One region of the Kribbella sp. NPDC056951 genome, then DNA from elsewhere that is predicted to be linked to it. Evidence: riboswitches for the same ligand, from Rfam matches in the RefSeq annotation. Region 1 holds a riboswitch; each other region holds the start of a gene.

The links. A riboswitch is a leader RNA that binds a small molecule or an ion and turns the genes downstream of it on or off. The one in region 1 is predicted to bind ZMP and ZTP.
Region 2: another riboswitch for ZMP and ZTP. It lies ahead of ACFTSF_RS24410 (5-aminoimidazole-4-carboxamide ribonucleotide transformylase); the one in region 1 lies ahead of ACFTSF_RS07915 (glycine hydroxymethyltransferase).
Region 3: another riboswitch for ZMP and ZTP. It lies ahead of ACFTSF_RS10580 (bifunctional 5,10-methylenetetrahydrofolate dehydrogenase/5,10-methenyltetrahydrofolate cyclohydrolase); the one in region 1 lies ahead of ACFTSF_RS07915 (glycine hydroxymethyltransferase).

The regions. Positions count from the first base shown of each region.
Region 1 is NZ_JBHUQZ010000002.1:73,573-83,867, reverse strand. It holds gene ACFTSF_RS07920 (acyl-CoA dehydrogenase family protein) at 1-1,425, shown strand, start outside; ZMP/ZTP riboswitch at 1,423-1,504, shown strand; gene ACFTSF_RS07915 (glycine hydroxymethyltransferase) at 1,531-2,979, shown strand; gene ACFTSF_RS07910 (MarR family transcriptional regulator) at 3,019-3,483, shown strand; gene ACFTSF_RS07905 (amidase) at 3,480-4,649, opposite strand; gene ACFTSF_RS07900 (alpha/beta fold hydrolase) at 4,672-5,580, opposite strand; gene ACFTSF_RS07895 (ACT domain-containing protein) at 5,664-6,020, opposite strand; gene ACFTSF_RS07890 (glycoside hydrolase family 9 protein) at 6,056-7,900, opposite strand; gene ACFTSF_RS07885 (winged helix-turn-helix domain-containing protein) at 7,962-8,522, opposite strand; gene ACFTSF_RS07880 (nitrite/sulfite reductase) at 8,905-10,295, shown strand, end outside.
Region 2 is NZ_JBHUQZ010000006.1:230,102-240,396, forward strand. It holds gene ilvD (dihydroxy-acid dehydratase) at 1-1,272, opposite strand, end outside; gene ACFTSF_RS24400 (class I SAM-dependent methyltransferase) at 1,327-2,040, shown strand; gene ACFTSF_RS24405 (hypothetical protein) at 2,037-3,017, opposite strand; ZMP/ZTP riboswitch at 3,080-3,159, shown strand; gene ACFTSF_RS24410 (5-aminoimidazole-4-carboxamide ribonucleotide transformylase) at 3,147-4,085, shown strand; gene ACFTSF_RS24415 (AAA family ATPase) at 4,082-4,621, opposite strand; gene ACFTSF_RS24420 (hypothetical protein) at 4,681-4,995, shown strand; gene ACFTSF_RS24425 (MoaD/ThiS family protein) at 5,001-5,264, opposite strand; gene ACFTSF_RS24430 (exo-alpha-sialidase) at 5,266-6,351, opposite strand; gene ACFTSF_RS24435 (2-hydroxyacid dehydrogenase) at 6,377-7,285, opposite strand; gene ACFTSF_RS24440 (FAD-binding oxidoreductase) at 7,380-8,750, shown strand; gene ACFTSF_RS24445 (class I SAM-dependent methyltransferase) at 8,747-10,030, shown strand.
Region 3 is NZ_JBHUQZ010000002.1:632,887-643,181, forward strand. It holds gene ACFTSF_RS10550 (sialidase family protein) at 1-2,115, opposite strand, end outside; gene der (ribosome biogenesis GTPase Der) at 2,211-3,587, opposite strand; gene ACFTSF_RS10560 (lysophospholipid acyltransferase family protein) at 3,580-4,308, opposite strand; gene cmk ((d)CMP kinase) at 4,298-4,978, opposite strand; gene ACFTSF_RS10570 (prephenate dehydrogenase) at 5,041-6,105, opposite strand; gene aroH (chorismate mutase) at 6,102-6,470, opposite strand; gene ACFTSF_RS10580 (bifunctional 5,10-methylenetetrahydrofolate dehydrogenase/5,10-methenyltetrahydrofolate cyclohydrolase) at 6,506-7,378, opposite strand; ZMP/ZTP riboswitch at 7,402-7,495, opposite strand; gene ACFTSF_RS10585 (DUF805 domain-containing protein) at 7,646-8,128, shown strand; gene ACFTSF_RS10590 (NUDIX hydrolase) at 8,146-8,763, opposite strand; gene prcA (proteasome subunit alpha) at 8,760-9,623, opposite strand; gene prcB (proteasome subunit beta) at 9,653-10,295, opposite strand, start outside.

The sequences.
Region 1 (10,295 bases):
CGCACCCACGACCGCTACGGGAACCGGGTCGACGAGGTCGACTTCCACCCGTCGTGGCACTGGCTGATGGAGAAGGCCGTCGGCTTCGGACTGCAGGCCGCGCCGTGGACGAGTTCCGGGCCCGCGCCGCATCTGACGCGCGCGGCGGGGTTCTACGTCTGGTCGCAGGTCGAGCCGGGGCACGGCTGCCCGATCTCGATGACGTACGCCGCGGTCCCTGCGCTGCGGGCGGACGAGCGGCTCGCGGCCGAGTGGATTCCGCGACTGGCTTCGACCGAGTACGACGTACGACGGTTGCCCGGGGCAGCCAAGCGCGGCGCGCTGGCCGGGATGGGGATGACCGAGAAGCAGGGTGGTTCCGATGTGCGGGCCAACCTGACGACCGCGATTCCTGCTGGTGGAGACGGTGAGTACCTGCTCGACGGGCACAAGTGGTTCTGTTCGGCGCCGCAGGTCGATGTGTTCCTCGTGCTGGCTCAGGCGCCGGACGGGCTGAGCTGTTTCGTCGTCCCCCGGGTGCTTGCTGACGGCAACCGGAACACGTTCGCGCTGCAACGCCTAAAGGACAAACTCGGCAACCGCTCGAACGCCTCCAGCGAAGTCGAATTCCACAGCACCGTCGGCTACCGCCTGGGCGACGAAGGCGCCGGCGTCCGCACCATCATCGAAATGGTCGCCGCCACCCGCCTCGACTGCGTCCTAGGCTCCGCCGCCCTCCAACGCCGAGCCCTCGTCGAAGCCACCTGGCACACCCACCACCGCTCTGCCTTCGGCAGCCTCCTGTCCGACAAACCCGCCATGCTCAACGTCCTAGCCGACCTAGCCCTAGAGAGCGAGGCAGCAACCGCTCTCTCGATGCGGCTCGCCGCGGCGGTCGACTCTTCGGTTGGCGGCGACCAGCAGGCGACCGCCTTCCGAAGGATCGGGCTGCCTCTGGCGAAGTTTTGGGTTTGTAAGCGGACTTCGTTTGTGGTGGCGGAGGCGTTGGAGTGTTTGGGCGGGAACGGGTTTGTGGAGGAGTCGGGGTTGCCGCTGCTCTTCCGGGAGTCGCCTTTGAACTCGATCTGGGAGGGGTCGGGGAATGTGAATGCGCTGGATGTACTGCGGGCGCTTCGGCGGCCGGAGTCGTTGGAGGCTTGGCTGGTGGAGGTGGGGGCGGCACAGGGGGCCGACAGCCGGCTGGATGCGGCGGTGAACGACGTACTGCAGGCGTTGGCGGATGTTGAGGGGGCCGAGGCGGGGGCGCGCAGGTTGGCGGCTCGGATGGCTTTGTGTCTGCAGGGGTCGTTGCTGGTGCGGTACTCGACGCCGGCGGTGGCGGACGCGTTTGTGGCGTCGCGGCTGGCTGGGGACTGGGGTGGCGTGTTCGGGACGTTGCCACGCACGACACCCTTCCGGGAGATCGTCGAGCGCACGATAGGGTGAGCTGGTCGCGACTGGCGCGCTGAGGTGGAGTACCACCGGGGAGCGAAAAGCGTTGGCACCGTGCGCCTGGGTGCCTCGAACCACTGCAACCTGCAGGAGACAACGATGACTCAACCCTTCGACGCTGCCAAGGCATCGGCCGCCTACCGCAACGCGCTCGAGGTGATCGCCTCCGTCGAGCCGACGATCGCCGGTGCGATCAAGGCCGAGCTGGCCGACCAGCGCTCCTCGCTGAAGCTGATCGCGAGTGAGAACTACGCCTCCCCCGCCACTCTGCTGACGATGGGTAACTGGCTCTCGGACAAGTACGCCGAGGGCACCGTCGGGCACCGCTTCTACGCCGGTTGCCAGAACGTCGACACCGTCGAGCAGACCGCGGCCGACCACGCGCGTGAGCTGTTCGGCGCGCCGCACGCCTACGTTCAGCCGCATTCCGGGATCGACGCCAACCTGGTCGCCTTCTGGGCGATCCTGGCGCAGCGGATCGAGTCCCCGGCGCTGGCCGAGGTCGGTGCGAAGCACGTCAACGACCTGTCCGACGAGGACTGGGACAAGCTCCGCAAGGCGCTCGGCGACCAGAAGATGCTCGGCATGTCGCTGGACGCCGGCGGTCACCTGACCCACGGCTTCCGCCCGAACATCTCCGGCAAGATGTTCAACCAGCACTCCTACGGCACCGACCCGGAGACCGGCCTGCTGGACTACGACGAGGTCGCGCGCAAGGCCCGTGAGTTCAAGCCGCTCATCCTGATCGCGGGCTACTCGGCGTACCCGCGCAAGGTGAACTTCGCCAAGATGCGTGAGATCGCCGACGAGGTCGGCGCAACCCTGATGGTCGACATGGCGCACTTCGCCGGTCTGGTCGCGGGCAAGGTCTTCACCGGCGATTTCGACCCGGTACCGCACGCGCACGTCACCACGACGACCACGCACAAGTCGCTGCGCGGCCCGCGTGGCGGCATGGTGCTGTGCCAGCCCGAGTACGCCGAGTCGGTCGACCGCGGCTGCCCGATGGTGCTCGGTGGTCCGCTCAGCCAGACGATGGCCGCCAAGGCGGTCGCGCTGGCCGAGGCCCGCCAGCCGGAGTTCCAGACCTACGCGCAGGCCGTCGCCGACAACGCCGTCACCCTCGCCGAGGGTCTGATGAAGCGCGGCGTCAAGCTCGTCACCGACGGTACCGAGAACCACCTGGTCCTGCTGGACGTATCGTCGTACGGCATCACCGGCCGGCAGGCCGAGTCGGCGCTGCTCGACGCGGGCATCGTCACCAACCGCAACGCGGTCCCCCGCGACCCGAACGGCGCCTGGTACACCTCGGGTGTCCGGATCGGTACGCCGGCGCTGACCACGCGCGGGTTCGGCGCTGACGAGTTCGACCGCGTGGCCGAGCTGATCGTCGACGTACTGTCGTCGACCACGCCCACCACGACGGCGGCCGGTGCACCCTCGAAGGCCAAGTACGTGCTGGCCGACGGGGTCGCCGACAAGACCCGCGCAGCCTCGGCGGAGATCCTCGACAAGCACCCGCTGTACCCGGGTCTCGAGCTCAGCTGACAAACAATCAGAAACTTCTGATTAATGTAAGGTTCAATCATGGCGCCCACCCCGGATGAAGTCAGTCAGTACGTCGAACGCTTCGCCGGGGTGATGGCCAACAGTGGGGTGCCGACGATGTCGGCCCGGGTGATGGGCCGGATGCTCGTCAGCCCGAACGGAACGATGACCGCGGCTGAGCTGGCCGAGACGTTGCAGATCAGCCAGCCTGCGGTGTCCGGCGCGGTCCGGCAGCTGATCCAGATGTCGTTCATCTCCCGGGAGCGGATGCCGGGTTCCCGCAAGGATCACTACCGGATTCGCGAGGATGTATTCGCCGCGATTCTCGAACGCCGCAATCAGGCCCTGACCGAATGGGCGGCCAGCAGCGCGTACGGCGCGGCTCTCTTCGGCGCCGACACCACCGTCGGCCGTCGGCTGTCCGAGGCGGCCGAGTTCTTCACGTTCGTGCACGGTGATCTCGAGCAGACGATGAAGGACTGGCGAGCCAAAAACCCAGGCTAGGCGACGATTCCGGGCCTTGGCAGCTCGACCAGCAGGCGCTTCGCCACCGCGAGCGCGGTCGCATCATCGCCGTACGGCGTGACCACTTGCGCGCCGACGGGGAGTCCGTCGAGCAGTCCGACCGGCACGCTGACGGCTGGGTGGCCGGTAACGTTGAACGCCCAGCACGGGTCGCCGACGATGATGTTCTCGTCGTACTGATCGTAGCCGTGGGCAACAGTCAGCGTGGTCGGGGTGACGAGCGCGTCGACGACGTTGAACAGATCAGCCAGCGCGGTGTGGTTGTGATCCCGTACGGCGCGTGCTCGTTGCACGTCCGCAGCCGCGACACCTCGTCCCGCATCCAGCGCGGATAGCACCTGCCAGGCATCGTCGGTGGGCAGCAACTTCAGCGGTACGTCGATCACGTCGACGACCGACAGGCGGTTGCGAATCAGCTGGTCAACGGCCGGATCCGCGGCGTACTGGCTGAGTGTCGGCAGATAGGCCACCCGCCAGGGGCCCTCGGCAAGTATCGGCACCGGCCAGTGCGGTAGCGCCGTTGGATCCAGCCGATGCGGTCCACTCACGACACTCGTCGCGAGCATCACGTCACCGAGGTTCGCACCGATCACGCCGGCCGTGGTGAGCCCACCGAGCCCTCGGCCGACTGCTCGCGGGACCCTGCCGTAGGTGCCTTTGAACCCCACCAAACCGCAGAACGACGCCGGAATCCTGAGGGACCCTCCACTGTCGCCACCAGTCGCCAGCGGTACGACGCCCGCCGCAACCGCCGCCGCTCCCCCGGCCGTAGACCCACCCGGCGACCGCTTCACATCCCAAGGGTTCCGCGTGTACTCGCGCCCGTTCCACCCATACGTCTGCGACCCAGGTCCCGGCCGCGCCCGCGTCGCCGTCCCGATCGGAATCGCGCCGGCCGCCAACAGTCGCTCCAGAATCGGCGACTCCGGCGGCGTCCGAGCCTTCACCAGAAACGGCACCCCCGCCAACAGGCCCGCCGGATCCACCTCCCGAGCCAGCCGCAACGCCGTACCGGCATCCAACTCTTCCAGGAAATGCAGCACCGAATCCAACCGCCGAGCCGCATCCACTGCTTCCTCGACCACCGCGAGAGGCGACAACTCCCCCGCCCGAACCCCAGCCGCAATCGCCCCCGCACTCAGCACCGCTGCAGCCTAACTGTTTCGGTTATGAGCACACCGAGGTGAGGTGTTCGAGGAGGAGGGTGGTGGTGGCTTCGGCGGCTTCGGTTGGAATGTTGTGGCCGATACCGGCGAGGATCTCGAGGCGGTAGTGACCGGTGACCCAGTTCTTGGTCGCGTGGACGCCCGAGGGTGCGACTGCCGGGTCTTTCGTGCTGGCGATGAACAGCGTCGGGATCGTGATCTTCTGCTCGTAGCCGGTGAAGTCGTTGGCCCGGTACCAGTTGAGCGCTGCGGTCAGCGCACCTGGCTGCGAGAACCTCTCGAGGTACTTCGCGGGCAGCGTGGGCGGCCCGCCGGCGAGAATGACGTTCTCGGGAATCGGAGCCGGTTGCCGGAAGAAGTTCATGTACTTGGAGGCCTCTTGCTGAACCGGATCGGTCCGCAGCGCCTCGGCAAAGGCACCGAGATGCGGCACGGATACCGCCGTCAGCGACCGCACGCGCCGGGAGTGCTTCGCCGCAGCGACCCACGCGACCGCGGCACCCCAGTCATGTCCGACCAGGTCGAACCGGCCCCAGCCCAGGGAGTCGGCGATCGCACGAACGTCCGCGACCGGGTGATCCAGGTGGTAGTCCGCGACGCTGGTCGGCCGCACGCCCGGCGAGTAGCCGCGCTGGTCGGGCGCTACCGCCCGATAGCCGGCCGCGGCCAGCCCGAGCAACTGGTGCTCCCAGTCGAGGCCGATCGCCGGAAAGCCGTGCAGTAACAGCACCTTTCGGCCGTGCCGCGGACCCGCGGCGACGGCGTCGAAGGTCCCAGCGCGGGTACGGATCCGCAGTGGTGTGAGGTCTGGCGAACCGGAGGCTCGCGCCGTGCTTGAGACACCGAGAGTCGTCAGACCGGTAGCGGCAGCGAGCATCATGAAGGCTCTGCGAGAGTGCGAAGTCGGCATGCCGCGAGTCTGGTCCGTCGGACGGCAGACAGACCACCAACCTGCCCCCACCTTCCTGGTGGGTCCAGGTCCACTGACGGCACCTAGTCGACGATGGTGTGGCCGGCGGCTTGGAGGGTTGCGATGGCTGCGTCGAGGTCCGCTTCGGCTACCAGGACGAGGTCGGCTTGATAGGTGGAGGCCGCGCAGACCGAGAGGCCGGCAGCGGCTAAGGGATGGACGATCGCGGCGAGCATGCCTGGCTGGTCCAGGGCGTGCGGTTCGTTGTTGTAGAAGGCTCGCCAGGGCTCGGCTCCGCCCTCGGTCTCACAGATGACCGTCGTACCAGCGGGCGTTCGGGACATCGCCCACCAGTCGCCCGCAGGGACAGCCGGTACGCCGTCGGTGACGTGGGTGATGGTGAAGCGCGGCCGGAGGAGGGTCAGGGTTTGGGCTTGCATAGGCTCAGTCTCCGCCGACCGCGGGTCCAACAAAGTTAGCGGGTGAGGGCGTAGACGGCGATGGCGGCGAAGTCGTCGGCGGGTTCGGAGGCTTGCCAGGAGCGGACGTCGTCGACATAGCGTGAGCCGCGGCCGGTGAACTCGGCGTACTGGTCGACGCCGTTCGCCGGGCAGGCGTTCATGCCGTCGAGGTGATCGCCGAGGCCTTCCTCGAACAGGTCGGCGGAGTTCGGGCCGTTGACGACGGCGCCGACCACCTGGCGGCCGAGGATGTTGCCGATCTGGTGATGCGGGCACTGGCCGGCGTTCGAGCCGACGCCGACCATGAACGACACGCCCCACGCGTTGGCGCCGAAGGCCCAGTCGATTTGCTGAGCACCGAAGGTGTCGTACCGACGGTCGCCGGTCACCTGCCGATACAGCCGTGCAGTCGCCGCCAACCCAAAGGTGTGCGGTACGGCGTCGAAATTGTCGTACTGCGCGCCCGCCCGGAACGGGTCCTGAGCGGCGCGCGTGGTCCCGATCGCCAACTGAGCCCGCAAGTCAGCACTCAGCTTGGCCACCAGTGCACGGTCGGATCGCGCCGCGCGGATGAGATCCGCGTGCGCGAGCGCACTCACGTCGTACAGGTTGAGCGTGTCGCCGCCCGCCTCGTGCTCCAGATACTGGCCGGCCCAGTACGACGCCTGTCGCACCCAACCGGCGGCCCGGCGATCGCCCAGCCGGTGAGCCGCCAACGCCAGCTCAGCCGCACCCAGCTCGAGGTCGTCGCGCCAGGCGGATTCGGGGTAGAACGCAAACGGCAACGACGTCACCAGCTGACCGACATTAGTGGTCTTGGCCTGGGCGAAGATCTGCGCAGCCGTCTCCAGGTGCTTGCGCGCCAGGCGACGGTCGGTCCGCGCCTCGACCTGTGCCGCCAAAGCAAACGCGGCCGCCGTGCGACCGGCCAGGTTCGGGCTGATCAGCTGCCCAGGGGCCGCCGCGCGGAACACCGGCCGGTTGCGCAAGTGACGTTCGGCAGGTGAAGTCAGGTGGTCGTCCGCCTCGGGCAGCCGCCAGATGTCGTGGTCACCGATGAATGTGCCCTCGGCGTTGCCGGTGCCGACACCGACCTGGATGTAGAGCGTCTTCGACTTCTCATCCCACATCTTGTCGAGCCACTTCAGCCCGTGGCGAGCCTCGTTCGTCACCTTGCGATCCGGCCGCCGCGCGTCCCGGGCCGATGCCCACAGCAACGAGTCCGAGTACGCCGCGATGTGCGTGAACTTGAGGTAGTCGCCCGCGTCGTACCAGCCACCCTCGACATCAACCGGACCAGCAACCCGCTGCAGCTCACCCACCGTCTGATCGGTGTCCGGATTCACGAACGTCGGCGTTTCGTAGACCTGCGCCGCCCGATCCGTCAGGTGTGCGGGCTTGCGCCCGAGAGACCCCGGTACGACGTTCGCCCCGTCCCGCTGCTCGGTGAAGAAGTTCACCGCCTTGTCCTTCGCCGACGTCGCCAGCGCATCCCCGTCGGCCCGCACGACGAACGCGGGCGACGACGCGACCCCAGGCACCTCGACCCGATAGGTCCCCGGCACCCACAGCCGGGTCAGGTCCACCTGCGAGACGTGCTGGTACTTCGCGTTCCACTCCCCCAGCTCGGCGCCAACCTTGCCGGTCAGCACCCGACGACCCCGGCTGTCGACGACCGAGAAGGACTTCCCGGTCACCGCGCCCTCGCTCAGCACGTACGCCGACTTTCCGTCGAAGGCGCCGTACCCGAGCTGATTGACCCGAACCGCGCCCCCGGTCGCGGCCTCGACCGGGCCGACCAAGCCCAGCACCAAGCCGCCCGCCACCACAACCGATCCCACCCGGCGTATCGCCTTCACAACAGCCTCCTCCATCAACAGTTAGGAAAGTTTCCTGTTGATCCGAGGAAATGTACAGAGGTCAGGGCTGCGCCGGGACCCCCTGGGCGAAGACGTACACCGGTTCCGCCTCGGGTTCGGTCGACGGGTTGTCGACGTACTCCTCGAGGACCTCCTGGATCCGCTCGCGCAGCTCGGTCAGCCGCTCGGGCGTGAGCCGCAACCAGACATCGATGGACAGCTCCGCCTCGCCCCACGCCGCGCCGTACTCCGGGCGCTTGGCGACCCAGTCGCGGATCTTGCCGGCGCGGTACGTGACGTTGCTCTCCTCGGCCACCCCGCCGATCAGCTCCGCGCCCGGCTCGTCGTCACCAACGCGCCAGGAGTACGACGACCAGGCGCTCTTCCACCACCGTTCGCGCCGGTCCTTGGCCAGCTCGGGGACCTCCTCGATCACCCCCGCGGTGGCAAGCACCTTCAGGTGGTGGCTGATGTTCCCGACCATCTCCCCTGTCCGCGCAGCGAGCACCGACACGGTGGACGGTCCGTCGACTGCGAGGATGTCCAGCAGCCGGCGTCGTAGCGGGTGATCCACGGCCTGCACTCGGGAGGCTCCGGGTGAACGGGTCTTTTTCGGCGACATGAGTCCATGGTAATTAGACAAGATATCTTGTACAAGCTTCATTGCTCAGCGTGTTTCAGGCGGGAATCAAAACACACCAGACTGGTCGGGATAGCCACATCGTGAGATCGCGTCTCGCGATGCAGGATTGGGAGTTGATTTGTCAGCCGTTCACGCTGACTCTTGTTGACATGCTCGCTGCCCGCTCAACTCACCTCGTAGGTCGGATTCATGTCGACCTCGGGCGGATGCGCAGCGCCATCTGTCGTCCTTCGATGCTCTGACAGCCACCCCGCTCGAAACATCAGCTGGGTGCGCACCGCGCAGACCAGGTCGAATCGACGACGCTTCGAGCTAGGCCCCCGCGGACGCACCTGTCTCTAGGACAAGGACACCGTTCCGGATGACTGGCGTCTCCTCACCGCAGGCCGGTACCACCCGCAAGCCCGCCCGCCCCCGTAAGGGCAAGGGTGAGGGTCAGTGGGCGCTCGGCTACCGTGAACCCCTGAACAAGAACGAAGAGAACAAGAAGAACGACGACGGCCTGAACGTCCGGGCCCGGATCGAGAACGTCTACGCGCACCGCGGGTTCGACTCGATCGACCCGGCGGACCTGCGCGGCCGCTTCCGCTGGTGGGGCCTCTACACCCAGCGCAAGCCCGGGATCGACGGCGGTAAGACGGCGACCCTGGAGCCCGAAGAGCTGGACGACAAGTACTTCATGCTCCGGGTCCGGATCGAGGGCGGCCAGCTCTCCACCGAGCAGCTCCGCGTGATCGCCGAGATCTCCACGACCTACGCCCGCGACACCGCCGACATCACCGATCGGCAGAACATCCAGCTGCACTGGATCCGGGTCGAGGACATCCCCGCGATCTGGAACAAGCTGGAGGCCGTCGGCCTCTACACGACCGAGGCCTGCGGTGACGTGCCCCGGGTGATCATCTCCAGCCCGGTCGCCGGGATCGCGGCCGACGAGATCATCGACCCGACGCCGGCCATCGACGACATCGTCGAGAAATACATCGGTACGACGGAGTTCTCGAACCTGCCGCGGAAGTTCAAGACCGCGATGACCGGGCACCCGTCGCACGACGTCGTACCGGAGGTGAACGACATCGCGTTCGTCGGCGTCGTGCACCCCGAGCACGGCCCGGGTTTCGACGTCTGGGTCGGCGGCGGTCTGTCGACCAACCCGATGCTCGCCCAGCGTCTCGGCGCCTGGGTTCCGCTCGACGAGGTGCACGAGGCCTGGTGGGGTATCTGCAGCATCTACCGCGACTACGGCTACCGCCGGCTGCGGACCCGCGCCCGGATCAAGTTCCTCGTCGCCGACTGGGGTATCGAGAAGTTCCGTGAGGTGCTCGAGGAGAAGTACCTCAAGCGGAAGCTGATCGACGGCCCGGCGCCGGAGATCCCCGCTGTGCAGGGTGACCACGTCGGCGTCCACAAGCAGAAGGACGGCAAGTACTTCGTCGGTGTCGCGCCGGTCGTCGGTCGCGTGTCCGGCGAGAAGCTCGCCAAGGTCGCGGACGTCGTCGCGGCGCACGGCTCGGACCGGATCCGGACCACCGCCCAGCAGAAGCTGATCGTGCTCGACGTCGAGGAGTCGAAGGTCGAGTCGCTCGTCACCGAGCTGGCGGCTCTCGGCTTCCAGGCGCGGCCGTCGGCCTGGCGGCGGAACACGATGGCCTGCACCGGGATCGAGTTCTGCAAACTCGCGATCGTCGAGACCAAGGCCCGCGCGGCCCAGCTGATCGACGAACTCGAGGAGCGGATTCCCGACCTCGACGT
Region 2 (10,295 bases), on a different contig from region 1:
CAGCTCCGGTACGGCGTCCATCGCCGCCCGCTCGCCGTCGAACACGCGCGCTGTCCCTTCGAACACGTCGGAGTCGAAGCCAGCGCTCTTCACGACCGCACCTTCCGGAGCGAGCGTGCCGTGCAGGATCGTGATGCCGCCGGTGGGGTGGATCGGCTTGTCGAGCGCACGAATGATCGCGCCGTCGACATCCGGCGGGGCGATGTCGACGAGGTTCTCGGCCATCGTCTTGCCGGTCACGGTCAGGCAGTCGCCGTGCAGCAGACCGGCATCGAGCAACGCCCGCATGATCACCGGGATACCGCCGACGCGGTCCACGTCCGTCATCACGTACCGGCCGAACGGCTTCAGGTCACCCAGATGCGGGACCTTCTCGCCCACCCGGTTGAAGTCGGCCAGGGTCAACTCGACCTCGGCCTCGCGGGCGATCGCGAGCAGATGCAGTACGGCGTTCGTCGAGCCACCGAGCGCCATCACCACGGCGATCGCGTTCTCGAACGCTTCCTTGGTGAGGATCTGGCGCGCCGTGATCCCCTTCTGCAGAAGGCCGACGACCGCTTCGCCGGACTTCCGCGCGTACCCGTCCCGACGGCGGTCCACAGCGGGCGGCGCTGCTGATCCGGGCAACGACATACCGAGAGCTTCGGCAGAGGCGGCCATCGTGTTGGCCGTGTACATCCCGCCGCATGCACCCTCGCCCGGACAGATCGCGCGCTCGACGGCGTCGACCTCCTCGCGAGTGATCAGGCCGCGAACACACGCACCGACGGCTTCGAACGCGTCGATGATCGTCACGTCCTTGTCGCCAAGGCGGCCGGGCATGATCGAACCGGCGTACAGGAAGACGCTCGCCAGATCGAGACGCGCCGCGGCCATCAGCATGCCGGGCAGGGATTTGTCGCAACCGGCCAGCAGGACCGAACCGTCGAGGCGCTCGGCCTCCATCACGGTCTCCACCGAGTCGGCGATGATCTCGCGGCTGACAAGTGAGTAGTGCATCCCGACATGGCCCATCGAGATGCCGTCGGAGACGCTGATCGTGCCGAACTCCAGCGGGTACCCACCGGCCGCGTGCACGCCCTCCTTGACCGCCTTCGCGAGCCGGTCCAGCGAGAGGTTGCACGGGGTGATCTCGTTCCAGCTGGACGCCACCCCGACCTGCGGTTTCACCCAGTCGTCGTCACCCATCCCGACCGCTCTGAGCATTCCTCGGCTCGCGGTCGCTTCCAGACCGTCGGTGACTGTGCGGCTGCGGGGCTTCACATCGACCATGGGCTCACTCTAAACACATTGCCCCACCGTCCTGGGCTCTCTAGCGTTCGCGCTGTGGATCCCTACGGTGACGAGAAGCTGGTCGAGCTCTACGACCTCGACAATCCCGACGGCGACGATCACGCGTACTTCCGCGCTCTCGCCGACTCCCTCGATGCCCGGAAGATCGTCGACCTCGGCTGCGGTACCGGCCTGCTGACGCGCTCACTGGCGACGCCCGGCCGGGAGGTGATCGGTATCGATCCCAGCCCGACGATGCTGAACTACGCCCGCCGTACGCCGAGCTCCGTCACCTGGCTCACCGGCGACGCCAGCGTGATCTCGCCGACCGCGGACGTCGACCTCGTGGTGTGCACCGGGAACACGGTCATGCACATCCCCGACCTACCCGCTGCCCTGACTGCCTTAGCTGGAGCGCTCCGCGACGGCGGCGTACTGGCCTTCGAGTCGCGGAACCCGGTGGCGCGGGCGTGGGAGTCGTGGACGCGCGAGGCGACGTACGGGGAACGCGACACCCCGATCGGCCACCTCACCGAATGGCTCGACCTGATCGAGGTCGCCGACGGCCGCGTCGTCTTCGATGCCCACAACCGGTACGACGACGGCCGCGACGACGTCTACCGCAACGAGCTGTACTTCCGCTCGCTCGCGGAGATCAGCGACGCGTTGGACGCAGCCGGATTCGCAGTGCAGGTGACTGCCGGTTGGCAGGGTGAGCCGTTCTCTGTGGACTCTCGGCTGATGGTTTTCCGCGCCGAGAAGGGCTAGTCCATCCGTTTGGCGAGGGCTTCGGCGAAGCCGGGGACGCCGCCGACGTAGGACCACGGCACGCTCTCGATCCGGCCTTCGGTGCGGCACGCGTGATCCATCGCCTCGGACTTCGCGCCCGCCCACTTGAGCGCGAACGCCATCGCGCCATGCGCGGATACATCCGCGGGATCCGGCGTACGGGCGTCGTTCCACCACTTGTCGCGGGCTGCGGTCAGGTCCGGTCGGCGACCGGAGACCTCGCGCGCGTACCGCTTCAGGCGCTGGACGCGCGGCGGGTCCTTGTCCGACGCGACCTCCAGCCAGACCTCGTTGAACACGTGGGCCGCGATACTGCACAGCACACTGCCCGGCCGCGCCCGCCCCACCACCGCGTCCCCGAAATCAACCAGCTCAGCCAGCTCCAGCCCGGACCACTTCTTCGCCAGCACCTGAACCCGACCGGTATGCGCCGCGTAGCTCCCCGGGTGCCGGATCAGCGCGGCGTGGAAGATCTCGGCCTTGTCCTCCGGCTCCGCCTGTAACCCGAGTGCCGCCCACTGCAGGACCTCCCACGGCACCGCGTCATCCGCAGCCGCCACGATCGCCCCTTGGAGCACCTCGGCCGCCGTACGCAAAATGTCGTGGAACGTCGCAAACCGCTGCGCCGACACATCCTTCGCCCGCTGCCCGGTCCGCACCGACCACGCCTCGAACACCAGCGTCTGCCCGAACCACAACAAGAGATCCGGATCCTTCGGGTAAGCCTCGAGCCGCATCTCCAGCTGTTCGCTCCGCCCAACCGCCGCCTTCGCCAGCCCAGTAGCCCGGATCGACCGCAGATTCGTATTAGCCGGCGTCACCTTCAGCAGGGCCAGCCCAGTCGACAAATCCCCTCGCCGAACCGCCGCGTACGCCGCGTCGAGGTCGTCGTCCACCCAGGCCTGATCCAGCCTCAGCCCGGCCAGATCGACACCTTTCCGCGAGAAGAACCCCATTCGCGGATGGTAAGACTCCTCGGACCTCTGTGGACAAGGATTGCACTTTCCTGCAATACCCTGTGCCCTACCGCGACTGGCGAGGGTGGATCACCACCGGGGAGCGAACAGCTACGTGGCGTCGTCCGCCTGGGCGCCTCCTCCCGGAGGTCGCGCATGCGTTATGGGATGAATCCACATCAGGCCGCGTCGATGACGGTCGTCGGCTCGGCCGCACCATTCACCGTCGTGGCGGGCAATCCGTCGTACATCAATGTCCTCGACGCGCTGACCGGCTGGCAGCTCGTCCGGGAGGCCGCTCTTGTTTTTGGGGTACCTGCAGCGGCGTCGTACAAGCATGTGTCCCCGGCTGGCGCTGCGCTCGGTACGTCGGTTGCTGACGCGTACCGGCGCGCACGGGACGCCGACCCCAAGTCGTCGTACGGCGATTTCGTGGCGGTCTCGCAGGTGGTCGACGCTGAGCTGGCTGACGTGCTGCGTCGGGTCGTGAGTGACGGGATCATCGCGCCTGGGTACGCGCCTGGTGTGGTTGAGGTGCTGGCCGCGAAGAAGCGGGGCACGTACTTGGTGCTGGAGGCGGATCCGTCGTTCGAGCCACCGCGCGAGGAGGTGCGTGAGCTGTACGGTCTCCGCCTCAGCCAGGAGCGGGACGACGTACCGATCACTCGAGACCTGCTGTCGGCCGAGGTGGGTGACGCCGCCGCACGGGATCTGATGCTCGGCCTGATCGTCGTCCGCTACACGCAGTCCAACACCGTCGCTCTCCTGAAGGACGGTATGGCGATCGGCATCGGCGCCGGCCAACAGTCCCGCGTCGACTGCACCCGCCTAGCCGGCGCGAAAGCGGCCGAGTGGTGGTCCCGCCACTCGCTTGAGCCGCTCACCGGCGTGTCGATGGTCTCCGACGGCGCACTCCCCTTCCCCGACAACGTCGAAGAGGCAGCCCGCTTCGGCGTCACCCACATCGCCGAACCCGCCGGGTCCATCCGCTCGGACCAGATAGCCGCCGCCTGCGCTCGGTTCGGCATCACCTGGTCCCCCACCAACCTCCGCCTCTTCCGCCACTAGCTCAGGCGGTACCTCCCGGCGGCGACCCCCATCCGAACAGCCTCCGCCGTGGCGGCCGCCGACTGGCCGGTCGTGTCGAGGGCGTGGCGCTCCAGCGCGCCTAGGTCGGCAAAGACGCCGTACATGTGAGTGAGAGCGCCTTCGTCACGCAGTGACTCGGGACCGCGGTTCTGCGCTCGGGCGATGGTTGTCTCAAGTGCAGGCCGCAGTGCGACGTAGGACAAGGTCAGACCGTCGGCCTCCGCAGCCGCCCGAAACGGAGGCACGTAATGCGGTCCAACAACACCGTCGACCACGACGTCGTACCCACCGCGTGCATACGTCGCAGCCGCGGCCACGTACGCATCCACCACCACATCGTTCTGCCTCGACGCATCCGGCAGGTACGGCGGGATGAACCCAGTCCGGATCGCCTCGTAGAACTGGTCGGTCACCAGATGCACAGTCGCCCGCTCAGCATCCGAGGCAACCAACCTCGCCACCGTCGACTTACCGGCTCCCGGAGGCCCACTCACCACGATCACGTCGCCCTTCACTTCCCGGACGCTACAACCGGCTCTTCCGCCACCAACCCGTCCCGCACATACTGCTCACCATGTGGGCAGTCATCGGCGTGTGGGACATCGACCCCGACCTCATCGAGAGTCTCCGCGACCAACTGTCACTGATGGCCTCGAGCAAGATCCCCCTGCCCGGCTTCGTGCACGGCACCTGGACCCGCGACGGCCACATGATCCAGGTCTACGCGGACGAGACGAACGCCCGCCAATACCACCAAGCGATGCTCGACCAAGGCGCCGTCGACCGCCCCGGCATCCGCAACATCGTCTGGGCCGTCTCCGAGGTAGGCGCCGAATCCGACACCACCGGCTGGACCGACCGCACCGGCACCCACCACCCCCCAACCTGACCGCGCTAGCCGCCGGCGACGCTGGGGAGGATTAGGAGTTCGGCGCCGTCGGTGAGGGGGGTGTCGGGGCCGGCTAGGTCTCGGATGTTGTCGGGGCCCAGGTAGATGTTGACGTGGCGGCGGACTGCTCCTTGGTCGTCGGTGAGGCGGCGGCGGAGTGGTGGGTCGGTGGCTGCTAGGGCGGCGCGGACGGTGGTGGCTTCGACTTCGACCTGCTCGGCTCCGCCCGCGAAGGGGCGGAGCACGGGTGGGAGCTTGAGGGTGATCACGTCAGATCACCGCGGCGCGCAGGGTGAGTACGTCGGGGAGGTGGCTGGCGACCTCGGTCCAGGTGTCGCCTGCGTCGGCGCTGGCGTAGACGCAGCCGTCGCGGGTGCCTACGTAGACACCGGCCGATTCGGCGGCGTCGGTGGTGAGCGCGTCGCGGAGGACGGGGACGTAGGAGACCTCGGGCAGGCCGTTGGTCAGCGGCTCCCAGGTCGCACCGGCGTCGCGAGAGCGGTAGACGCGACAAGTGGCATCAGTGGGGATTCGGTTGCCGTCGGCCACCAACGGGAAGACGTACACGGTGTCGGGCTCATGCGGGTGCACGGCGATCGGGAAGCCGAAGTCCGACGGCAATCCATCGGCGATGCTCTTCCAGATCTCGCCACCGTCGTCGGACCGGTACACACCATGGTGGTTCTGCGCGAACATCCGCTCCGGTACGTCGGGATGCGCCGCCAGCTTGTGCACACACTGACCGAACTCGGGATCCGGGTCGGGCAGGAAGTACGCCTTGATCCCGTGGTTGGCCGGGGACCACGACTCCCCACCGTCAGTCGTCTGGTAGACACCACCGGTCGACATCGCGACGCTGATCCGCGCAGGGTCGGTCGCGTGCGGCAGCACGGTGTGCACGGCCTGACCGCCGAACCCTGCGCCCCATTGCTCGCGATGCGGGTGGTCCCACAGGCCGCGGACGAGCTCGAACGTCACTCCCCCGTCGGTCGACTTCCACAGCGCCGACGGCTGACTCCCGGCGTACACAACACCCGGCTGGGCAGCCGGCGCCGGCTGGATCTGCCACACGCGCTCCAGCGACGCATCGGTCCCGGCCGGGAACCCGATCGAGCCCTCCGCCGGCTCGTCCCACGTCTTCCCGAGATCATCGGAGTGGAACACCGCCGGTCCCCAGTGCTCACTGGTCCCGCCGACGAAGAGTCGCGGCTGCTCACCGCGCGTGTCGATGCCCACGGCGTACACGCCCTGCATCTCGAACGCGGGACCGTCGAGCCTCCACTCCCGGCGCGCAGCGTCGCTGCGGCCGATCCAGAGCCCCTTCTTGGTCCCGATCAGCAGTACGGTCTCGGACATCGTTGTCCTCCTGTGGATCGACGAACTAGCGTGGCGGCCCCGCCACCACATTGATGAGTGCTTCCCCCTGCGCGAAACGCTCCAGCTGCGCCCGCACCAACCGGGCGACCCGCGGCTCGAACGCCGTCGAGGCACCCCCGCGATGCGGGTTGATCAGCACATTTGGAGCAGACCACAGCGGATGACCTGACGGCAACGGCTCGGGATCGGTGACGTCGAGCGCGGCCGAGATGCGCCCCGTACCGAGCTCAGCCACGAGCGCACTGGTGTCGACGATGACCCCGCGAGCCACGTTCACGAGCAGTGCGCCGTCCTTGAGCCGGGCAAGGAACTTCGCGTCGACCATGCCGCGTGTCTCGTCGGTCGCCGGAGTCAGCGGTACGACGACGTCCGCCTGCGGCAGCAACTCCGGGAGGTCGGTCGTCGGGTGAACACCGTCCCGCGGCCGCCTCGCCACGCGGATCACCTCACACTCGAACCCGGCCAGCCGCCGCTCCAGCGCCTCACCGATCGACCCGTACCCCACGATCAGCACGGTCCGATCCGCAAGCGAGTCGTCCATGTCCACGTAGTCGGTCGGCCACACACCGAGCTCCTGGTTGCGCACCGCCCGCGGCAACCGCCGGTACGACGCCAGGATCAGCCCGACCGCCAATTCGGCCGTCGACGCGTCGTGGACCCCGCGTGCGTTGCACAAGGTGACGCCCTCCGGCAGATGCGGTACGACGGCCTCGTATCCCGCGGTCTGCAGCTGAACCACCTTCAGATCCGGCATCGCGGCGAAGGCGGCGGGCAGATCCACCCCGACCATGTACCCCGGCACGAAGAACTCGGTCCCCTCCGGCTCCGTCTGCGCCGACACCCCGTCCGGCACCCCGCCGAGGACCCGCTCGGAGTCCTCCCACGGAAGCCACGCCCTCACCAGATCACCCATGAGGAAAACCTACTCGCCGCCACGGACAATCCGCGCGAGCAGGCGTGACAGAAGACCCATGCGTGCTCCCGAACCGCCGTCGTACTCTGATTAGGTGCCCTCGACATCGGATGCGGCTGCAACGCTCGCGCACGATCAGGCGGTAGACCGGCTCCGCGCGTCGTACCAGCGCATCCCGGTCGGCGAACCCGTGCGGCTGGCCAAACGCAGCTCGAACCTGTTCCGGCCGCGCACCGAGCTCGCTGCGCCCGGCCTGGACGTCTCCGGGCTGACCGGGGTGCTCAGCGTCGATCCGGTCGCGCGGACAGCCGACGTACAGGGCATGTGCACCTACGAGGACCTGGTCGCAGCGACCCTGCCGCACGGGCTGACGCCGATGGTGGTCCCGCAGCTCAAGACGATCACGCTGGGTGGCGCGGTGACCGGGCTCGGTATCGAGTCCTCGTCGTTCCGCGCCGGACTGCCGCACGAATCCGTGCTGGAGCTGGACATCCTGACCGGCGCCGGCGAGATCGTGACGGCACGGCCTGGTGACGACCTCTTCCGGATGTTCCCGAACTCCTACGGCACACTCGGCTATGCGACCCGGCTGCGCATTTCACTCGACCGCATCTCCCCGTACGTCGCCCTGCGCCACGTCCGCGTGTCGTTGGACGACCTGGCCCCGGCGATCGACGAAATCGTTGCCTCTGGCACGTATGACGGTGAACCGGTGCACTTCGTCGACGGGGTCGCGTTCAGCCCGTCCGAGGCCTACCTGACGCTCGGGCGCAACAGCGACGCCGCGGTGCGGGCGAGCGACTACACCGGTCAGCAGATCTACTACCGCTCCATCCAGCAGCGCCAGACCGACTGCCTCACCGCTCACGACTACCTGTGGCGGTGGGACACCGACTGGTTCTGGTGCTCCGCCGCGTTCGGTGCACAGAAGCCATGGGTACGGCGGTTGTGGCCGCGGAGGTGGCGGCGCAGCGACGTGTTCCACAAACTCGTCGGTTTCGAGAACCGTCATCACCTCGCTGCCCGGATCGGTCAGCGCCGCGGTCACGCGCCGCGCGAGCGCGTCGTACAGGATGTGGAGATTCCGGTGGCGCGGCTGGCCGAGTTCCTGCGGTGGTTCGACAGTGAGGTCGGGATGCGGCCGGTGTGGCTGTGCCCGCTGCGGTTGCGCGGAACCGCGTCCTGGCCGCTCTATCCGCTGGCGCCCGGCGCGACGTACGTGAACGTCGGCTTCTGGGGCACCGTCCCGATCGCTGCCGGTGCTGCGGACGGTGATGTCAACCGCGCCATCGAGGACGCCGTCGCCCGCTTCGGCGGCCACAAGTCGCTCTACTCCGATGCGTACTACTCCCGGGAGACGTTCGACCGGCTCTACAACGTCCCGGCCCTGACTGAGGTGAAACAACGCTACGACCCGGAAGCCCGGCTCACCGGGCTCTACGAAAAGGCGGTGACGCGCCGATGACGACGCTAGCAACACAGGTATCCATCGCAGAAGCCCTGACCACCGTGACCCCGGAAGGCCTCCCCTTCCGCTTCACGGCGTACGACGGCAGTGCCACCGGCCCCGCGGATTCCCCGATCCACATGCACCTGGCGACCGAACGCGGCCTGTCCTACATCCTGACCGCCCCCGGCGACCTGGGCATGGTCCGCGCGTACGTCCAGGGCGACCTGGAGATCACCGGCGTCCACCCCGCGAACCCGTACGAGTTCATGCGGATGATGCTCAACCAGGTCCACTTCGAACGCCCCACCCCGAGCGAGGCCCTACGCATCGTCCGCGGCCTCGGCTGGTCCCACCTGAAGCCACCGCCTCCCCCACCGCAAGAACACCTCCCGAAATGGCGCCGTACCTTCGAGGGCCTCCGCCACTCCCGCCTGCGCGACAAGGCCGCCATCCACCACCACTACGACGTGTCCAACACGTTCTACGAGTGGATCCTCGGCCCGTCGATGACCTACACCTGCGCTGTCTATCCGACTCTTGATTCGACGCTGGAAGAAGCGCAGTACGAGAAGTACGACCTGGTCGCGCGCAAGCTCGATCTGAAGCCCGGCATGCGCTTGCTGGACGTCGGCTGCGGCTGGGGCGGCATGGTCCGCCACGCGGCCCGCGAGTACGGCGTCACCGCTTTGGGCGTCACGCTTTCATCGGCGCAAGCCGAGTGGGCCGCTGCCGCCATCAAACGCGAAGGCCTGGAGGACCGCGCCGAAGTCCGCTACCTCGACTACCGAGACGTCCCCGAACGCGACTTCGACGCCATCAGCTCCATCGGCCTCACCGAACACATCGGCGTCCGCAACTACCCGGCGTACTTCGGCTTCCTCCTGGACCGCCTCAAGCCCGGCGGCCGCCTCCTCAACCACAGCATCACGCGCCCCGACAACCGCTACCGCTCCACCGGCGCCTTCATCGACCGCTACATCTTCCCCGACGGTGAACTCATCGGCTCCGGCCGCATCATCGCCGAAGCCCAAGACGCCGGCTTCGAAGTCCGCCACGCCGAAAACCTCCGCGAACACTACGCCCTCACCCTCGCCGCCTGGTCCGACAACCTCGAGACCCACTGGGACGAGGCAGTAGCCGAAGTAGGCCCCGCCACCGCCAAGATCTGGGGCCTCTACCTAGCCGCCTGCCGAGTCGGCTTCGAACGCAACAACACCCAACTCCACCAGTTCCTAGCCGTAAAACTCGACGCCACCGACGCCCACTTCCCCCTACGACCCACCTGGCTCAGCTAACTGCGGACCGCCCACACTCACCAACTGCCTTCGATGGCGGTTTCCGGCCAGCGATTGAGCGTGGCGGCAGGCGTGCCGCCGGAGTTGGTGAGTGGTGGCGGTCCGCCCACACTCATCAACCGCCCTCGGCGAGGGTTGCCGGCCGGCGGTTGAGAGCGGCGGCGGGAGTCGCGCTGCAGTTGGTGGGTGGGCGGTTCGGGACTGATGTTGGTTGTGCATGAAGTGGGGTGGGGATTGGCATTGGACCTGGGGTGTGGGGGCGGGT
Region 3 (10,295 bases), 560 kb from region 1:
GCCGTCGGTGGAGATGGCCAGGGACTGGCCGGGGCGGCCGTAGTACAGGAGGAGGCGGTTGTCGGGGAGGAGGACGAGGCTGGGGTAGACGCCGGTCATGGGGACGCCGTTGGTGGCGGCCATGGGGGTGGGGGTTGACCAGGTCTTGCCGTTGTCGGTGGAGCGGGACTGGTACATGACCAGGTAGGAGCCGGTGCGCATGATGGCGATCAGGGCGCCGTCGGAGGTGCGGGCGAGGCCGGCTTCGCAGAAGCCTTCGCCGTTGATGGTGGCGCTGTAGGCGATGGTGGATTGGGTCGTCCAGTTGAGGCCGCCGTCGGTGGAGCGGAGCAGGAGCTGGCGGTAGCGGGCGTCGCCGTCGTAGTAGCCGTAGCCGGATTGGTAGAGGGTGCCGTCGGGGTCTTCGACGACGCTGTGGACGAGGACGAAACCGCCCATCGTGCGGCCGGGCCGGCTGCTGGTGGAGCTGATCGGCTTCATGTTCACCGGTGTCGTCATCGCGCCGATGCGAACCGGGCCCCAGGTGCGACCGCCGTCGTGCGAGAGCTTGGTTTCCACATCGGCGCTGCGGTTCCCGGTGCGCATGAACGTGTGGTACATGACCGCGAGCAGGTCGCCGTTGCGCAGCTTGGACAGCGCGTACGACTGTTCGTTCGGCATCGGGTTCCGGCTTGGCTCGGGGCGCCAGGTGCTGCCCTGGTCGGCTGACGTGGCGATGCGGGTGCCGTTGCTGGCGGTCACGTCCGGGTGGGCGCCGTACGTCACGAGCGCCTCGGAGCCGGTGTTGACCGCCGAGTGCGGCATCTGCAGCAGGTCGTTGGTCACCGAGTCAACGGTGACGGCAGGGCCGACCGTGACCGGCCCGGGCGCCGCTACGTCGGGAGCCGGCAGCGCGGAAATGTCGTCGACGAAGAGCTCGTCGCCGGTCGGCACGGTCCCGTTGCTGGATACTTCGAACGTGGTGAGGTCGGTGACGCGTCGCATTCCGATCGGTCCGCCGGCCGACTGCCGAACGCCGTTCACCGACACCTGCGCTTCTTCCTGGTCGGCGGCAACCTTCACAGCGATCTGATTCCATGCCCCGATCCGTACGGCGCCGGCCGGGCTCACGGTCGTCCAGTACGAACCGTCGTACCAGCGCAGGCTGCCGTCGGCGCCGACCGCGATGTGGAAGACGAGTCGCTGGTCGGTGAACCCTTCCATATGACCCTGCAGCGAGATCTGGAACCCCTGCGCGAGTGCGACCGGGTAGACCGCGAGCCGCAGGTCGATCCCGCGCTGCGGAACCACCGGGCACGAGATCACGGTCTGCCGGTCGGTGGCCCGGTCGTTGATCCGCAGAGAGCGCTCTCCGGTGTTCCCCCGCAGCGCGCTGACCACGGCCGCGGCTTTCCCGGCGGGTGTGCTGCAGCCGGTCGGTACGGCGTCGACCGGTTCGGACTCGAATCCGCGACCGGCCGTGGTGCGGACGTCATCGAAGAACACCTTGTCGCCCTGCGGGACCGTGCCGTTGCTGGCGAACTGGTAGCCGGTCAGGTCGAGGACTCCCCCGGTCCCGGCGCGATTCGCCGTACCGGCCAAGGAGTCGTTGACGAAGATCTGGGCAGAGAGCGCTCCCCCGTCGATCCGGAAGGTGTTCCAGGTCGCGAGCTGCACGGTTCCGGCCGGCGCCAATGGTGACCAGCGGGTGCCGTCGTACCACTGCATCGCGCCGTTGGACTGGACGTTCAGGTGGTAGATCACGCCGGAGGCGCCACCCTGCCAGCGGCCGAGGAGGCTGATCAGGAAGCCGTTGGGCACGCTGGCCGGGTACGTCGCGAACGACAGCGAGGTGCTCGGCGCCGGATCCAACGGGCAGGTGACTACCGTGTGCGACGAGGCCGACACGTCGTTGACCACGAGAGAGCGCTCACTCGCGTTCACGCCGCGTTCTGCGCTGACGACCGCGGCTCCCTTACCGGCGGGCGTCGTACAGCCGGAGGGCACTGCTCCGACCGGCTCGACCTCGTAGGAGCGGGTCACGCCGGGTGGATCAGCGGCGACAGCGGTGGGTACGGCGGTGAGCGGCGCGGCCAGTAGGCCCGCCACCAGGGCAGACGTGAACGCGATACGCACGGGGCGGCCTCCGGAGAGCGTGTCGGAGACACGCACATTGCCGGAAGCCGGACCGTGCCGCTAGCTGTTCCAGGGCCGTCGAAAGGGCCCTTCGGTCAGCGCTTCTGCTTCTTGCGCGCCCGGATCTGGACGTGCACCGGACTACCGACGAACCCGAAGTCCTCGCGCAGCCGGCGCTCGATGAACCGCTGGTACGACGGCTCGATCGCGCCGGAGGTGAAGATCGCGAAGGTCGGCGGCATCGTGGTCGCCTGGGTACCGAACAGGATCTTCGGCTGCTTGCCGGACCGCACCGGGTGCGGGTGGGCCGCGACCAGCCGACCGAGGAACGCGTTCAGCTGACCCGTCGGAACCCGGGTCTGCCAACCCTCGAGCGCAGCCTCGATCGCGGGGACCAGCTTCTCCATGTGCCGACCGGTCAGCGCGCTGATGTTCACCCGCGGCGCCCAGCGGAACTGGACCAGGTCCCGGTCGATCTCCTTCTCCAGGTAGTACCGCCGGTCCTCGTCGACCAGGTCCCACTTGTTGTAGGCGATGACGAGGGCCTTACCGGCCTCCTCGACCGCGTTCATGATCCGGATGTCCTGCTCGGTCATCGGCTCGGACGCGTCGACCACCACGACCACGACCTCGGCCCGCTCGATCGCGGCGTTGGTCCGCAACGAGGCGTAGTACTCGTGGCCCTGGACGTTCTTGACCTTGCGCCGGATACCGGCGGTGTCGATGAACCGCCACTCCTTGCCGACCAGCGTGATCAGCTCGTCGACCGGGTCGACCGTCGTACCGGCGACGTCGCTGACGACGACCCGGTCCTCCTTGGCGACCTTGTTCAGCAGCGAGGACTTGCCGACGTTCGGCTTGCCGACGATCGCGATCCGGCGCGGACCGCCGGTCGCGGGGTCGCGCTCCGGCGGCGCCTCGGGCAGCGCGGCCAGGACGGCGTCGAGCATGTCACCGGTCCCCCGGCCGTGCATGGCCGAGATCGGGAACGGCTCGCCGATGCCGAGACCCCACAGGTTCATCGCCTCGGACTCGACCCGCTGGTCGTCGACCTTGTTGGCCGCGAGCACGACCGGCTTGCCGGACTTGCGCAGCACGCGGACGACGGCCTCGTCGGCGTCGGTGATCCCGACGGTCGCGTCGACCACGAACAGCACCGCGTCGGCGGCGTTGATCGCGACCTCGGCCTGGGCGGCCACCAGCGCGGCCATCCCGACCGCGTCCGGGTCCCAGCCGCCGGTGTCGACGACGGTGAAGCTCCGGCCGGCCCAGTCGGCGTCGTACGAGACGCGGTCCCGGGTGACGCCCGGGGTGTCCTCGACGACGGCCTCACGGCGGCCGATGATGCGGTTGACGAGCGTGGACTTGCCCACATTCGGCCGGCCGACGATGGCCAGCACAGGGAGCGGACCGGAGTCCTCCACCTCGTGCGTCGGCTCGTCGAATTCGTAGCCCGTGGGCAGGTCAGTCATCAGGGTCCTTCTTGTCTGGCGCACCCGGGAGTGGGTGACCGGTGGCTGCGACGGCGGCCTTGATATGGGCACGCAGCATGTCGCCGATCTGGTCGGCAACCGCCCGTACGTCGGAGTGCCGCCTAGGAAAGGATACGCGGTCGATCGTGAACGGTTCGCCGTACACCACGTCGACGCGGCTCCCGGATGGCGGGAACCCCTCGATATCACCGCCCGGCAGCCGGGTCCCGAGCAGCGCCACGGGCAGGATCGGAGCTCCGGTGACCATCGCCAGGTACGCCGTACCGAGCCGGATCCGGGTGAAGTCCCCGGTGCCGCGGGTGCCCTCGGGGTAGATGTTGAGCACCCGGCCGTCGCGCAGGACCTTGATCGACTGCCGGATCGCGCGCGGGTCGTACGACGTGCGGTCGATGGCGATCTGCCCGACCCGGTGCAGGAACCAGCCCTGCAGGCCGCCGAACGCCTCGATCTTGGCCAGTTGATGCAGCATCCGGGGTGCGATCGCGCCTAGCAACGGCCCGTCGAGCAGGCTCAGATGGTTCGGCGTCATCAGTACCGGCCCGGTCCGCGGGAACAGCTCCTCGTGGTGCACCCGCAGGTCGTACTTCCGTGCGAAGTACCGGCTGGCCACCGCCCGCACCGGCACCGCGAGCCGATACGGCAGCTTCGGCAGATCCCCCGTGAACGGCAGCTCCCGCCGCCTCGTCAGCTCAGCTGTCATGGCTCCGGGGACTGGCCTCCTTGGCGAGCCGGCTGATCACGTCGATGACCTCCTCCAGGGACAGATCGGTGGAGTCGATGGTGACCGCGCCGTCCGATGCGACCTGGAAGTCCGCCACCGTCGAGTCGTCCGCGTCCCGCCGTACGATCTGGTCGCGCAACTGCTCCGCGGTCACCGATCCCACCGCCAGTTCAGCACCGCGCCGGGCCAGCCGGGCCTCCTGGTCCGCGGTCAGCAGCACCTTGAGCTCGGCGTCGGTGGCCACCACGGTCGCGATGTCGCGGCCCTCGACGACGATCCCGCCGCTCGGCTGGGCGTCGTCGATGATCTCGCGCTGCCGCCGGATCAGCTCCTTGCGGACATCCAGGTTGGTCGCGATCTTGCTGACCCGCTCACTGATCCGCGGCTCCCGGATCGCCGCAGTGACGTCGGTCCCATCCGCGATCACGAACTGGTTCAGCGGATCGGTGCTGAGCTCGAGCCGTAACTCCCGCGCCCGCTGCGCAACCGCCGCGGTGTCACCCAGATCCAACCCGTGCTCGATCGCCGACCACGTCACCGCCCGGTACGTCGCCCCCGTATCCAGGAACCGCAGTCCCAGCCGGTCGGCCACGCCCCGAGCGGTACTCGACTTACCGGACCCGCTCGGCCCGTCCACAGCGATGATCATGCCCCGAGAATATCCGCCGCCACGGACATCCCTCGACCACGGTCGTGCGGCAGGCTAGGTGGTCAGCGGTGGACGACCCAGCCGCGGGCGGTGAGGGTTTGGGTTAGCTGGTCGTCGGAGCCGGGTTTGACGAGGAGTTCGACTTCACCGACGGGGCGGCCGGGGCTGTGGTCGATGCGGAGGTCTTCGACGTTGGCGCCGGAGGCGGCGGCGTCGTTGAAGAGGCGGGCCAGCTGGCCGGGGCGGTCGGGGATGGTGACGAGGACGCTGACCAGCTCGATGTGCGGGGTGCCGTGCTTGCCGGGGACGCGGACGGCTCCGGAGACGCCGCGGGCGAGTACCGAGGTGAGTTCGTCGCCGGCCTCTTCTTTGCCTAGGGCAACTAGGACGCGATCGAGTTCGTCGCGGATCTGCTCGAGCAGGCCGGTCAGGGCGGCGGAGTTGGCGGAGACGATCTGGGTCCACAGGCCTGGGTCGCCGGCGGCGATGCGGGTGACGTCGCGGACGCCTTGGCCGGACAGTTGCAGGTGTGAGTTCGGTGCGTCGACGAGGGTGCCGGCGGCCAGGGACGACATCAGTTGCGGCAGGTGCGAGACCCGCGCAACCGCGAGGTCGTGGTCCTCGACGGACAGCTCGACCGTGCGTGCGCCACAGGCCTCAGCCAGGCAATGCACGAGCTCGACCGCCTCGGGCGAACTCGTCTCGTGCGGGGTGATCGCCCAGGTCGCGCCGTCGAACAGATCCGCGCGCGCTGCCAACGGGCCGTTGCGCTCCGAACCTGCCATCGGGTGACTGCCGACGTACCGGCTCAGGTCTGCGGACAGGAGCCGGGCATCCGTCAGTGGCTTGGACTTCACGCTCGCCGCGTCGGTGACGACCGCGTCGGTCTGCGCGAGCTGCTCGGCGATCACCGCCCCGACGTGGTCCGGCGGTACGGCGACCACGACCAGCTGCGGTTCGATCTGCACCAGCCGTGATCCCGCGCCGATGCGCTCGGCCATCAGCGCGTTGTCGGGGTTCGCGTCGACGAGCTCGACCACGACACCCAACCGGGCCAGGGCGAGACCGATCGACGTACCGATCAGGCCCGCACCGACGATGCGGACCGGGCCACGAAGTTCGGTCACTGGGCGCCTGTCAGGTCGGGACGGAGCGCCGACGCACCGTGCAGGTAGACGTGCTGGATCTTGTCGCGGGAGCGCTCGGTCTCGGTGTGCACCATCATCCGGACCACCCGCGGCAGCGCATGCGGTACGTCGATCTCCTGCATGCACATCAGCGGTACGTCGGTCAGCCCGATCTGCCGACCGGCCACGGCCGGGAACTCCGCATGCAGGTCAGGCGTGACGGTGAACAGGATGCTGATCAGATCCGCGCTGTCCAGATCGTTCGCCTCCAGGACCGCCTTCACCAGCTCGGCGGACCGCTCGAGCAGGTGCTCGCGCTCGTCCACGTCCAGCTGGGTGGCTCCCCGGATCGCCCGCACCGCCACGTCACGCCTCCTCGTCAGTTCACAACGTCTACAGCCTAGGCCAGGCCGGCCACAGGGTGGACAGCCGTCTCGGATTGGGCCTCCGCGGCGTCGACCGTCTGCTCCAGCAGCAGCGCGATCGTCATCGGCCCGACACCGCCCGGAACCGGCGTGATCAGGCGCGCCACCTCGCTCGCCTCCTCGAAGTGAACGTCACCGACATTGCCTTCGTTGTATCCGGCATCGACCACGACCGCCCCCGGCTTCAACCAGTCGCCGCGGACAAAGTTCGCCTTGCCGACCGCAGCGACCACGATGTCCGCCGTACGGACGATCTCGGGGAGGTTCGTGGTCCGCGAGTGCGTGTAGGTGACGGTCGCATCCGATGCCAGTAGCAACATTCCCGCCGGCTTACCGAGGATCGGGCTGCGGCCGATGACGACCGCGTGCGCGCCGCGGATCGGTACGTCGTACGCCTCGAGCAGCCGCATGATCCCGCCCGGCGTACACGACCGGAACCCGGGCTCACCGAACGCCATCGCCGCGAACGCGTGCATGGTGACGCCGTCGACGTCCTTGGCGGGGTTGATCGCCTCGAACGCGGCGCGCTCGTCGATGTGGCTGGGGACCGGGTGCTGCAGGAGGATGCCGTGCACCTCGGGGTCGTTCGAGAGGTTGGTGAGCTCGGCGACCAACTCGTCGGTGGTGGTCGCGGCCGGCAGTACGACGCTGCGCGAACCGATCCCGGCCTTCTTGCTGCGGTTCTGCTTCATCCGCACGTAGGTCGCGGAAGCGGGATCGTCACCGACCAGCACGGTCGCCAGGCATGGCTGGACTCCGGTGGATTCGCGCAATTTCTCAGCGCGGGCGGCGGCGTTCGTCACCATCTCGGCGGCGAGCTCGGTCCCGATCATCAGTTCGGCGGTCATGGGCGCACTCCTCTGGGCGTCAACTCAAATGCCCAGGCGCGCGGCTACCACCGCCGGATCCACCGGCAAGCCGCTCCCCGGTGGTACCCCACCTCAACGCCAGTCACGACCCGCCTCCAGCTTACCTTCTCCCCCGCACCGGCCCCGCCTCGCTACCGCTCGTCAAATGAGCGCTTCGCAGAGGGGACGCGTTGGCATCAAGCGGTCACAGCCTGCCGATCCTCCTCCGGTCTCACACACTGGCACCGAGAAGAGAGGAGGGTCTCGGTGTCGGTCGTCAGGGCGGTGTTCGATCCTCGTGGGCGCGGGCTACGGCGTGAGTACTGGCTTGTCTGGCTCGCGGGCTGGGTGGTGTTGCTGGCCCCCATTCTGGTCGACCGGGCGTTGGGGTTGTCCGCGGAGCAGCGAGTGGGATGGGCAATCGGTGGGCTCGGTCTTGTCGCTCACCAGGTCGTCGCCGTACTCGCGGCGATTCGGCGGTTGCACGACACTGATCACTCGGGCTGGTGGTTGCTGATGTCGTTCGTGCCGGTCGTCGGCAGCGCGGTGCTGTTCGTCCACCTCACGAGCGCCGGGACGCCCGGCCTGAACCGGTACGGCGCCGATCCGCATCCGGGCGTACCACCGGCCGAGCAGGTTTATCCGGTGAAGCAGCCGAAGTCCCCGCGGGCCAAGGTGATCGACGGATTCTGGTGGCTGGCCTTCGCGGTCGTCTTCTCGCTTCTCATCGTTGCCCTCGTCAATCAGTAGCGGCGGCGGGCGAGGGGTTAGAGGAGGGCGGCGTGGTCGAGGGCTAGGTAGGCGGCGTCGGTGCCGGTCATGGCGCCGGGGGTGCGGAGTTCGGCGCGGAACTCGGCCACGGTCAGTTCGACTGGGACGCAGTCTTCGGCGTCATCCAGTTGCTGGGTGCCGTTGGGACGGCAGCCGCGGGCGATTGCGACGTACTTGCGGAAGGTTGAGGACGTGCCGGCCCAGGTCCAGCCGACGACCTCGAGGGTCTCGCAGGTGTAGCCCGTTTCCTCCTCGAGCTCGCGGGCGCCGCCGACCGCAGGGTCCTCGCCGGGCTCGATCAGGCCGCCTGGCAGGTTGGTGACGACGCTGTCCGGGCCTGGACGGAACATGCGGATCGTCACGATCCGGCCGTCCGGGGTCAGGGGCAGCACGGTGATGCCGCGGGCGACTCCATCCGCGGACTCCGGGCCTGTGACGTCCCAGTCGACCTCGTGGCCGTTCGGCATGCGGTATTGACGGACCTTGACCGTCAGGAAGCGCTGGTATGCGACCTTCTCCCCCAGGAGCTCCCAGGGCTCTGGGTCGGCGGCCCGGGATGACGCAGCCGCCACGTCGGAGGAGGTGGCGGCTGCGTCGGTGGTTCGGTCCGTCACAGGGGGCGGCTGTCGTCGGGGTCCTCGGGCGGAGCGATCGGTGCCTCGTCGTCGGCCGACGACGGCGCCGCGGACGAGGATGCCGGTGACGAGGGGGTCTCCTCGGTCGGCTCCGAAGGCGTCGCGTCCTCAACTACGGCTGCCTCGATATCCGCGGCGGGGTGCGACTCGGACAGGATCCGGGCCAGCGTCTCCTCGGAGATGCGCTTGAACTTGCGGACCTGCGTCCGGGTCCGGTCCAGTACGGCGACCTCGAGCTGGTCCGACGTCAGTTCGCGGGGCTCGCTGCTGTCGTGGCCGAGGGCGTCGACGGCCAACCGGAGGGCCCCGGCCAGCGAGATTCCCTCCTGGTAGTGCTCGCCAACGTACTCGGCGACCTGCTCGGCCTGGCCGCCCATCACCGCATAACCCCGTACGTCGGCGATCGAGCCGTCGTACGTGAGCCGGTAGATCTGGTCGTCGGCCGTGGAGGTGCCGATCTCGGCGACCAGGATCTCGACCTCGAGTGGCTTCTCGCCGCCGGAGGAGAAGATCGCGCCGAGGGTCTGTGCGTACGCGTTGGCCAAGGCCCGGCCGGTGACGTCGCGCCGGTCGTACGAATAGCCGCGCATGTCGGCCAGCCGGACGCCGGCGATCCGCAGGTTCTCGAACTCGTTGTAGCGGCCGACCGCGGCGAACGCCATCCGGTCGTAGATCTCGGCCACCTTGTGCAGTGCGGGTGAGCGGTTCTCGGCGACGAACAGGATGCCGTCGGCATACTGCAGCGCGATCGCGCTGCGGCCCTTGGCGATGCCCTTCCGGGCGAAGTCCGCCCGGTCGCGCATCAGCTGTTCTGGTGAGACGTAGAACGGCGTGCTCATCGAAGGTGTCGTCCTCTATGTCGATGGGATCAGGTCAGGGACGCCGTGGCGGGGCCGTCGGGGCGGCCGTGGCGCTGCGCCCAGGCCGCGTCGACCAGGGCGGCGACCTCGTCCTCGGGCAACCGCTGGTAGCCGTCGGCGGTGACCACACCGACCACTGGGAAGATCCGCCGCAGCATGTCCGGGCCGCCGGTGGCCGAGTCGTCGTCGGCGGCGTCGATCAGCGACTGGATCGTCACCATCGCGCAGTCGGTCGCGGACAGGTCCTCGCGGTAGAGCTTCTTCAGCGAGCCCCGGGCGAACAGCGAGCCCGAGCCGACGCTGTGGAAGTGGGTCTCCTCGTAGCGGCCGCCGGTGGCGTCGTAGGAGAAGATCCGCCCGCCCTTGCGGTCGTGGTCGTAGCCCGCGAACAGCGGAACCACGGCCAGACCCTGCATCGCCATCGCCAGGTTGCCCCGGATCAGCGCGCTGAGCCGGTTGGACTTGCCGTCCAGGCTGAGCGTGGTGCCCTCGAGTTTCTCGTAGTGCTCGAGCTCGACCTGGAACAGCCGGACCATCTCGATCCCGAACCCGGCCGATCCCGCGAACGCGACCGCCGAGTACTCATCGGCCGGGAACACCTTCTCGATGTCCCGCGAGGCGATGATGTTGCCCATCGTGGCCCGCCGGTCG